2 regions of the Roseateles sp. genome follow, and region 2 is predicted to be linked to the other one. Evidence: predicted binding sites of a transcription regulator. Region 2 holds the regulator's gene; the other holds the start of a gene.
What was found. The regulator sigma-54, encoded in region 2, starts transcription at its own class of promoters, with help from an activator protein. The targets are predictions, from matches to a motif close to TGGCANGNAANCTGCTTT.

Region 1: ACQY39_RS04240 (pilin) is a predicted target of sigma-54. The motif match lies at 2,342-2,359, and genes of this name have one in related genera.

The regions. Positions count from the first base shown of each region.
Region 1 covers NZ_OZ253537.1:949,868-953,635, reverse strand. The annotation lists gene ACQY39_RS04250 (ABC transporter substrate-binding protein) at 1-1,202, shown strand, start outside; gene ACQY39_RS04245 (pilin) at 1,227-1,667, opposite strand; gene ACQY39_RS04240 (pilin) at 1,854-2,291, opposite strand; gene ACQY39_RS04235 (MBL fold metallo-hydrolase) at 2,606-3,397, opposite strand; gene ACQY39_RS04230 (DEAD/DEAH box helicase) at 3,642-3,768, shown strand, end outside.
Region 2 covers NZ_OZ253537.1:1,116,820-1,120,587, reverse strand. The annotation lists gene lptA (lipopolysaccharide transport periplasmic protein LptA) at 1-624, shown strand, start outside; gene lptB (LPS export ABC transporter ATP-binding protein) at 621-1,412, shown strand; gene ACQY39_RS04955 (RNA polymerase factor sigma-54) at 1,452-2,981, shown strand; gene ACQY39_RS04950 (SGNH/GDSL hydrolase family protein) at 3,172-3,768, shown strand, end outside.

The DNA.
Region 1 (3,768 bases), 170 kb from region 2:
TGCTGGCCCACCCGGTCGGCACCGGGCCCTTCCGGCTGAAGAGCTGGCGGCGCAGCTCGCAGATCGTGCTGGAGCGCAACCCCAGCTTCCGCGAGCAGATCTATGAAGCCGGCGAGGTGCCGCCCGATGCCCAGAGCCAGGCCATTGCCCGGCTGCTGAAGGGGCGGCGCCTGCCCATGCTGGACGAGATACAGATCAGCATCATCGTCGAGACGCAACCGCGCTGGCTGGCCTTCAATGGCGGCGAGCTCGACCTGCTGGAGATGCCCACCGAGGTGGCTCCGTTGGCCCTGCCGGGCGGGCAGCTGGCACCCAATCTGCGCAAGCGTGGCGTGCAGGTCTTCCGGAGCCATGGTGCCGACATCGGCTTCAGCTTTTTCAATATGGAGGACCCGGTGGTCGGCGGCCTGTCCGCCGAGCGCGTCGCCCTGCGCCGGGCCATCACGCTGGCCTATGACAACGAAGCGGAAATCCGCATCGTCTACAAAGGCCAGGCCGTGCCGGCCCAGTCCATGCTGCCGCCCATGGTCTATGGCCACGACCCCGCCTTGCACAGCGAAGTGGGCCGCCACGACATGGCGCGCGCCCGCGCCTTGCTGGACCTCTACGGCTACGACAAGCGCGATGCCGAGGGCTACCGCCTGCAACCCGACGGCAGCCGCCTGACCCTGCGCCGCGCCGGCACGGCCGGCAGCTCACGCCAGCGCCTGATCGACGAGCTGTGGAAAAAGCAGATGGACGCGCTGGGCCTGCGCATCGAGTTCGAGTCGGCCACTTTTGGCGAGCTGATCAAGAAGGCCCTGGCCAGCCAGCTGATGATCTGGGGCTATGTCTGGGACCTCGGCGCGCCCGATGCGGACTTCCTGCTGAGCATGGGCTACGGCCCCAACGCCGGCCAGAGCAATGACGCCCGCTTCCAGCTGCCCGCCTATGACAAGCTCTATGCCCAGCAGCGCCTGCTGGCCGATGGGCCGGAACGCTACGCCATGATCCAGCAACTGAACCGCCTGCTGCTGAGCTATATGCCTTACCAGCCGCACCACCACCTGATGCGAGTCGATCTTTGCCAGGCGGGGGTCGAGGGCTTCATCCGCCAGCCGTTCACGAGGGATGCGTGGCGGTTTGTGGATCTCAACGATCAACTTATGGCAGCTGCTGTTGTACGGCCCGGTGTTCGAAGTCGAACGATTTGCAAGGCTTAAAGAGCGTCGATCAGAAAATTCTGACTAAATTTGCTTGGGTAGCAATTGGGCAGGTGCAGTGCTACTGGTATCGACGGTCCAATTCATTGACCGGTTCTGGCAAGAACCTTTGATGACCAAAGTATCCCCTGCACTAACATCGCCAAATTTCTTCAACGTGACCGTTACGTATAGACCATCTGCACTCACGTCTGAGGCAGAGATAGAAGCAACAACCTTTGCGGTTGCAAAGGCTGAAGGTGTACTCACGCCCAATTGAGCATCTGTAGCGCTCCGTAAGGCATTCATTCCGCATAGTTCCGAAGCCGAGAGCAAAACAGTTTGCACCACAGAGACTGCTTCGCTCATGCGCGCTCTATCCACATAGCTGCGGTAGACAGGTGTCGAGATTGCAACAAGCCCCCCAAGCACCAGCAACGCCACAAGAATCTCGATCAAAGTAAACCCAAAACCACGAGATTTCATTGAACGACTCCTTTATCCTTATGCACCCTGAGAGTTCCAAATAAATCGAATGCACTTTGATTGCAAACGAAGCATTCTTTGAAACCAAATCCAAGCAACTTCACATTAAATTTAAAGCCTTCAATAGTGAAAAAGGGCGGTCTCTTTGGACCGCCCTTCATTCAGATAAATCTTACTTACAAGCTATCAAGTCTTCGGATAGAACTTGGTCGGAACGGAGCCTCCTACCGTGGTGATGCATGACGCGCCGGCGGTGCATGTCACGGTGTAAACGACATTTTTGCCATCAATTGCCGTGTCGTTGAAGCCTCGCATAACGATGGTCACGGTACCAACAGTTGCACTGGTACCTGCAGCAGTCACCGAAGCTACATACTTACCAGTGATGGAACCTGCCGCTGCCATACCCAAATCAGCATTGGCCGTAGTCGCGCTCAAACTTCCATCATTGAACGCAACGTTGATGTTCTTGATTGCTGTAGCGGCCAAAGCAGAAGCCTCAGACATCTTGCCCTTGGTTGTGTAATCCTGATAAGCCGGCAACGCCACGGCTGCCAAGATACCGATGATCGCCACGACGATCATCAGTTCGATCAGTGTGAAACCTTGTTGGACGCGCTTCATGGTGAGTACTCCTGCAAAAAGTGAACGGGGGGGTAGGGACACACCCCCTGAATGCAGGGGTCGTGCCAGGGCTGAACCCGCCCGATTGCGTGAGAAAGCGCACGAATGGCGGCGCCTGTCGGGTTTCGACTGACAATTTTTGTCAGTCACCCCCTCAATCCGGCCGACATAAAGTGCCAAGTGACAGTTCTTGTCAGTTCATCCCGAGGCCGCCCGATCAAAGGGGCGGCGGAATGCAAAACGGCAGCCGGAGGGGCTGCCGTTGTTCTAACCAAGGCTAGCAGCCTCGGGCCTGCATTTTCCTTGGGCTGATCTCAAACCGCCGGCGCGCCGCCCAGCTCCATCACCATGCCCGCCGCCAAGGCGCTGATCCGGTGGCCGCTAGCGAGGGCGGCGACTTCGGCCATCACGGCCTGGCCCTCGCCTGGTTTGATATGGGTGATCTGCACCTGCACCGAGCCGCGCAGCTGGGCCAGCTCGGCGCCGAGGCGGGCGGGGCTCAAATGCCGGCTGAGGTCGGCCAACTCCTGCTCCTCGTTGCTGAAGGCGGTCTCGATCACCAGGTGGCTGACCCGCAGCTTGGCCAGCCGGGCCCAGAGCGCCGGGTTGGGGCCGGTGTCGCCGGTGAAGACCCAGTGGCCCTCGGCGCCGGCCACGGCAAAGCCGCAGGCCGGCACGGTGTGGGCGGCGCTGAGCACCTCGATGCGCCGACCGCCCAGGTCCAGCACATCGCCCACCTCGAAGGCATGCAGGCTCAGCACCGGCCGCGCCGCGCTGGGCAGGCGGGTGAAATCGGGCCAGATCACGCCGTTGAAGATGTGCCGGCGCAGCGCCTCCAGGGTGGCCGGCAAGCCATGAACCTGAATCGGCGGCCGGCCGGCCTCGGCGCGGATGCGCAGCACCGAATCGGCCAGCAGCGGGATCGACAGCACATGGTCGAGATGGGAATGGCTGACCAGGATGTGGTCGATGCGGGCCAGGTCCTCCAGCGCCAGATCGGCCACACCCGTGCCGGCGTCGATCAGCACATCGTCGTCGAGCAGGAAGGCGGTGGTCTTGTAACCGGCCGCAATGGCGCCGGAACAGCCGAGGACGCGAATTTTCATGAGGGGCATCAAAAGGGACGGTGTGGCTGTCGCGGCGCCGCTCCATACCGGCGCCGTGTGACAGGGCCCTCCAATGTACTGAGCCCCAGCGTTGAAACAAGGGAGCATTACCGGCTTTGCCGGCACAAAGGCGCAGACCCAGGCCGCGCATCGGAGCGGCGTGATTTGCAGCACACCGGCTCGGCCGCCAGCGCGCTTGGCATACTCGCGCCTCCAAGAGAGAGAGAAACAAGAGTGCGCGCCCATGGCCAAGAAACCCGCCCCACCTGAAACCCTGCCGCACAGTCCGCTGCCCGGCAAGGCAGGCCTCAGCCGTGAGCAGCTGCAGGACATCGTGGCGCAGGCCAAAGCCAGGCAAGCCGGTGCACCGG
Region 2 (3,768 bases):
CTGTCCTCGCGTTCCACCGCCCTGCCCGGCCTGCTGGCGACCCTGGTCCTGGGCCTGGCCGCTGGCGCAGCCCAGGCCGAGAAGGCCGACCGCGGCAAGCCACTCAATATTTCCTCCAAGAACGGCGGCAGCGTCGAGATCGCCAAGCAGCGCACCGAGTTCAACGGTGATGTGGTGCTGAGCAAGGGCAGCCTGGTGCTGCGCGCCGAGAAGCTCGATGTGCGCGAGACCGGCGACGGCTACCACCAGGTCTATGCCAATGGCCAGACCGGCAAGCAGGTCAGCTTCCGCCAGGCACGCGACATTCCGGGCGAGGCCATCGAAGGCCTGGCCGACCAGCTCGAGTACGACACCCGCAGCGACACCGTGCGCTTCATCGGCAACGCCGTGGTGCGGCGCCTGCAAGGCACGACCGTGGCCGACGAGGTGACCGGCGCGGTCATCCTGTTCGACAACCGCAGCGAGGTGTTCACCTTGGAAGGCGGCCAAAGCTCGCCCCACCCGAGCGGCCGTGTGCGCGTGGTGATGATGCCGCGCGGCGCCGCCTCGGAGCCCGCCGCCACGCCGGCTTCGGGCATCCAGCTCAAGCCGAGCACCAGCCTCAGCCCGCGCAAGACGCCATGAGCGCCGGCCACCACAACGCGCCGGTGTCGGCGCTGGAATCCGGCGTGCGCAGCCGCCTCGAGGCGGAGGGCTTGGCCAAGAGCTATGGCGTGCGTCGCGTGGTCAAGAACGTGCACCTGGGCGTCAACAGCGGCGAGGTGGTCGGCCTGCTCGGGCCCAATGGCGCGGGCAAGACCACCAGCTTCTACATGATCGTCGGCCTGGTGCGCGCCGATGCCGGCGAGATTCGCATCGACGGCCAGTCGGTCGAGCACCTGCCCATCCACCAGCGCGCCCGCTTGGGCCTGAGCTATCTGCCGCAGGAAGCCTCGATCTTCCGCAAACTGACGGTGGAACAGAACATCCGTGCCGTGCTGGAACTGCAGCGCGACGAGCAGGGCCGCGCGCTGAAAGAGCCGCGCATCAAGGAACTGCTGGAAGCCCTGCTGCACGACCTCAGCATCGAAAAGCTGCGCGACAGCCCGGCGCCGGCGCTCTCGGGCGGCGAACGCCGCCGCGTCGAGATTGCCCGCGCCCTGGCCACCCAGCCGCGCTTCATCCTGCTGGACGAACCCTTTGCCGGCGTGGACCCGATCGCGGTGCTGGAGATCCAGCGCATCATCGGTTTCCTGAAGGCGCGCCAGATCGGCGTGCTGATCACCGACCACAATGTGCGCGAGACCCTGGGCATCTGCGACCGCGCCTACATCATCAGCGAGGGTTCGGTGCTGGCCGAGGGCACGCCGGACGAGATCGTCGCCAACGCCGATGTGCGCAAGGTTTATCTCGGCGAACATTTCCGCATGTGATGTGATGGCGAGCCTCCTGACAGCGCCGGGCCTGCGGCCATGAAGCAATCGCTCCAGGTTCGCCTGAGTCAGCATCTGGCGCTGACGCCGCAGCTGCAGCAGTCGATCCGTCTGCTGCAACTGTCCACCCTGGAACTGAACCAGGAAGTCGAGCAGATGCTGGCGCAGAACCCGCTGCTCGAAACCGAAGACGACTTCGCCGTCGCAGCGCCCGAACTGCCCGAGTTGCGCCAGGCCAGTGCCGCCGAAGACAGCGGCGCCGAGCGCGAACTGGGCGGCGGCGCCGAGGCCGAGGCCACGCCCGAGCTCAAGGCCGAGGACTTCGGCAACAGCGAGCGCGAGGACTGGGAGAACGGCACCGAGGGTGACGATTTCGACGGCATCCGCGAGCTGCCCAGCAACAGCGGCAGCGGCTCCGGCAGCAACGACGAAGACGGCGAGCGCAGCGAGCAGGAATCGGCCGAGATTTCCCTGCAAGAACATCTGCAGCAGCAGATGGCCGGCATGAGCTTGAGCGAATCCGACCAGCTGGCCCTGCGCCTGCTGATCGATTCCCTGAACGAGGACGGCCTGCTGGAAGACAGCCTGGAGTCGATTGCCGAGGCCTTGATCCCCGACGCGGGCGAGGACAGCGCGGCCGAACGCGAGGACCTGCTCGACCACCTGCGCATCGCCCTGAAGTGGCTGCACCATATGGACCCGGCCGGCGTCGGCGCCCGCGATCTGCCCGAGTGCCTGGTGCTGCAGCTGCGCCAGCTGCCGCGCAGCGCGCCGCAGGTGATCGCCATCATGATCTGCAAAAAGCACTTGGACCTGCTGGCCAAGCGCGACAGCCGCCGCCTGATGCTGCTGACCGGCGCCGACGAGCCCTTGCTGCGCGAGGCGCAGGCCCTGATCGTGGCGCTCGAGCCCAAGCCGGGCCGGCGCTTTGCCCACGGCCAGGCGCCGGCGGTGATTCCCGATGTGATCGTGCGCAAGGTCGGGCGCGAGCTGCGCGTCATCATCAACCCCGAGGTCGCGCCCAAGCTGCGCATCAACGAGCTCTACGCCAATGCCCTGCGCCAGACGCGCGGCGGCATCAGCAACAGCGCCCTGGGCGGCGCGCTGCAGGAGGCGCGCTGGTTCATCAAGAACATCCAGCAACGCTTCGACACCATCCTGCGTGTCTCCACTGCCATCGTCGAGCGCCAGAAAGGTTTCTTCAGCCACGGCGCCGTCGCCATGAAGCCGCTGGTGCTGCGCGAGATCGCCGACGAGCTGGGCCTGCATGAGTCGACCATCTCGCGGGTGACCACGGCCAAGTACATGGCCACGCCTTTCGGCACCTTCGAGCTCAAGTACTTCTTCGGCTCGGGCCTGTCCACCGAGGCCGGCGGCGAGGCCTCCAGCACCGCCGTGCGCGAGCTGATCAAGCAGTTCATCGCCGCCGAGAACCCGGCCAAGCCCCTGTCCGACAGCGCCCTGGCCAATATGTTGGAAGAACAAGGCATCCAGGTCGCGCGCCGTACCGTCGCCAAGTACCGCGAAGGCATGCATATTGGGACGACGACGATGCGGCGCGTGGTTTGAAGGGTGAGTGGTGAACGAGTGAACAGGTGAATGGGTGAACAACACACCACGACTCACCATTCACCTGTTCACTCGTTCACCCGTTCACCGCAGCTCACCAAACGTGAACACGCACACCGATTTCAGGTGATTCCCATTTCGAGGCATGCCATCATGCCGCCGACTTGGATCGTTACTTGAAAGGTCTGCCGTGAACACCATCCACCGCACCTCAGCTGACGCTCGCCTGCCCGCCCTGCTGATGCTCGCTGCCGGCCTGGCCTGGGCCGCACCCTCGCAGGCGCAGACTGAGGCTCAAGCCACGAGCAGCACCGCCTCCAGTTACAGCCGCGTGATCGCCTTCGGCGACAGCCTGTCAGACAACGGCAACTTCTACCGCGCCACGGGTGGCGCCGTGCCCCAGCCCGGCAACTATTTCCAGGGCCGCTTTTCCAACGGCCCGGTGGCCGTCGAGCACCTCGCCCAAGGCCTGGGCGTGAGCCTGCAAGACTACGCCTGGGGCGGCGCCCAGACCGGCTGGCTCAACGGCGCGGCGGTGGCTGCAGGCGCCCCGGCCGCCTTGCAAAACACCGGCATGCTCTCGCAGGTCGGCACCTTCCAGGCCGGGCTGGCCGGCATGGCCGCCGACAGCCAGGCGTTGTACCTGCTCTGGGGCGGCGCCAATGACTTCCAGTACCAGGGCTTCTCGCAGGCCACCGGACAAGCGGCCATCCAGAACCTCAGCAGCGCGGTCCAGACCCTCTACGGCCTGGGTGCGCGCAACTTCCTGATGCCGGGCCTGCCCGAC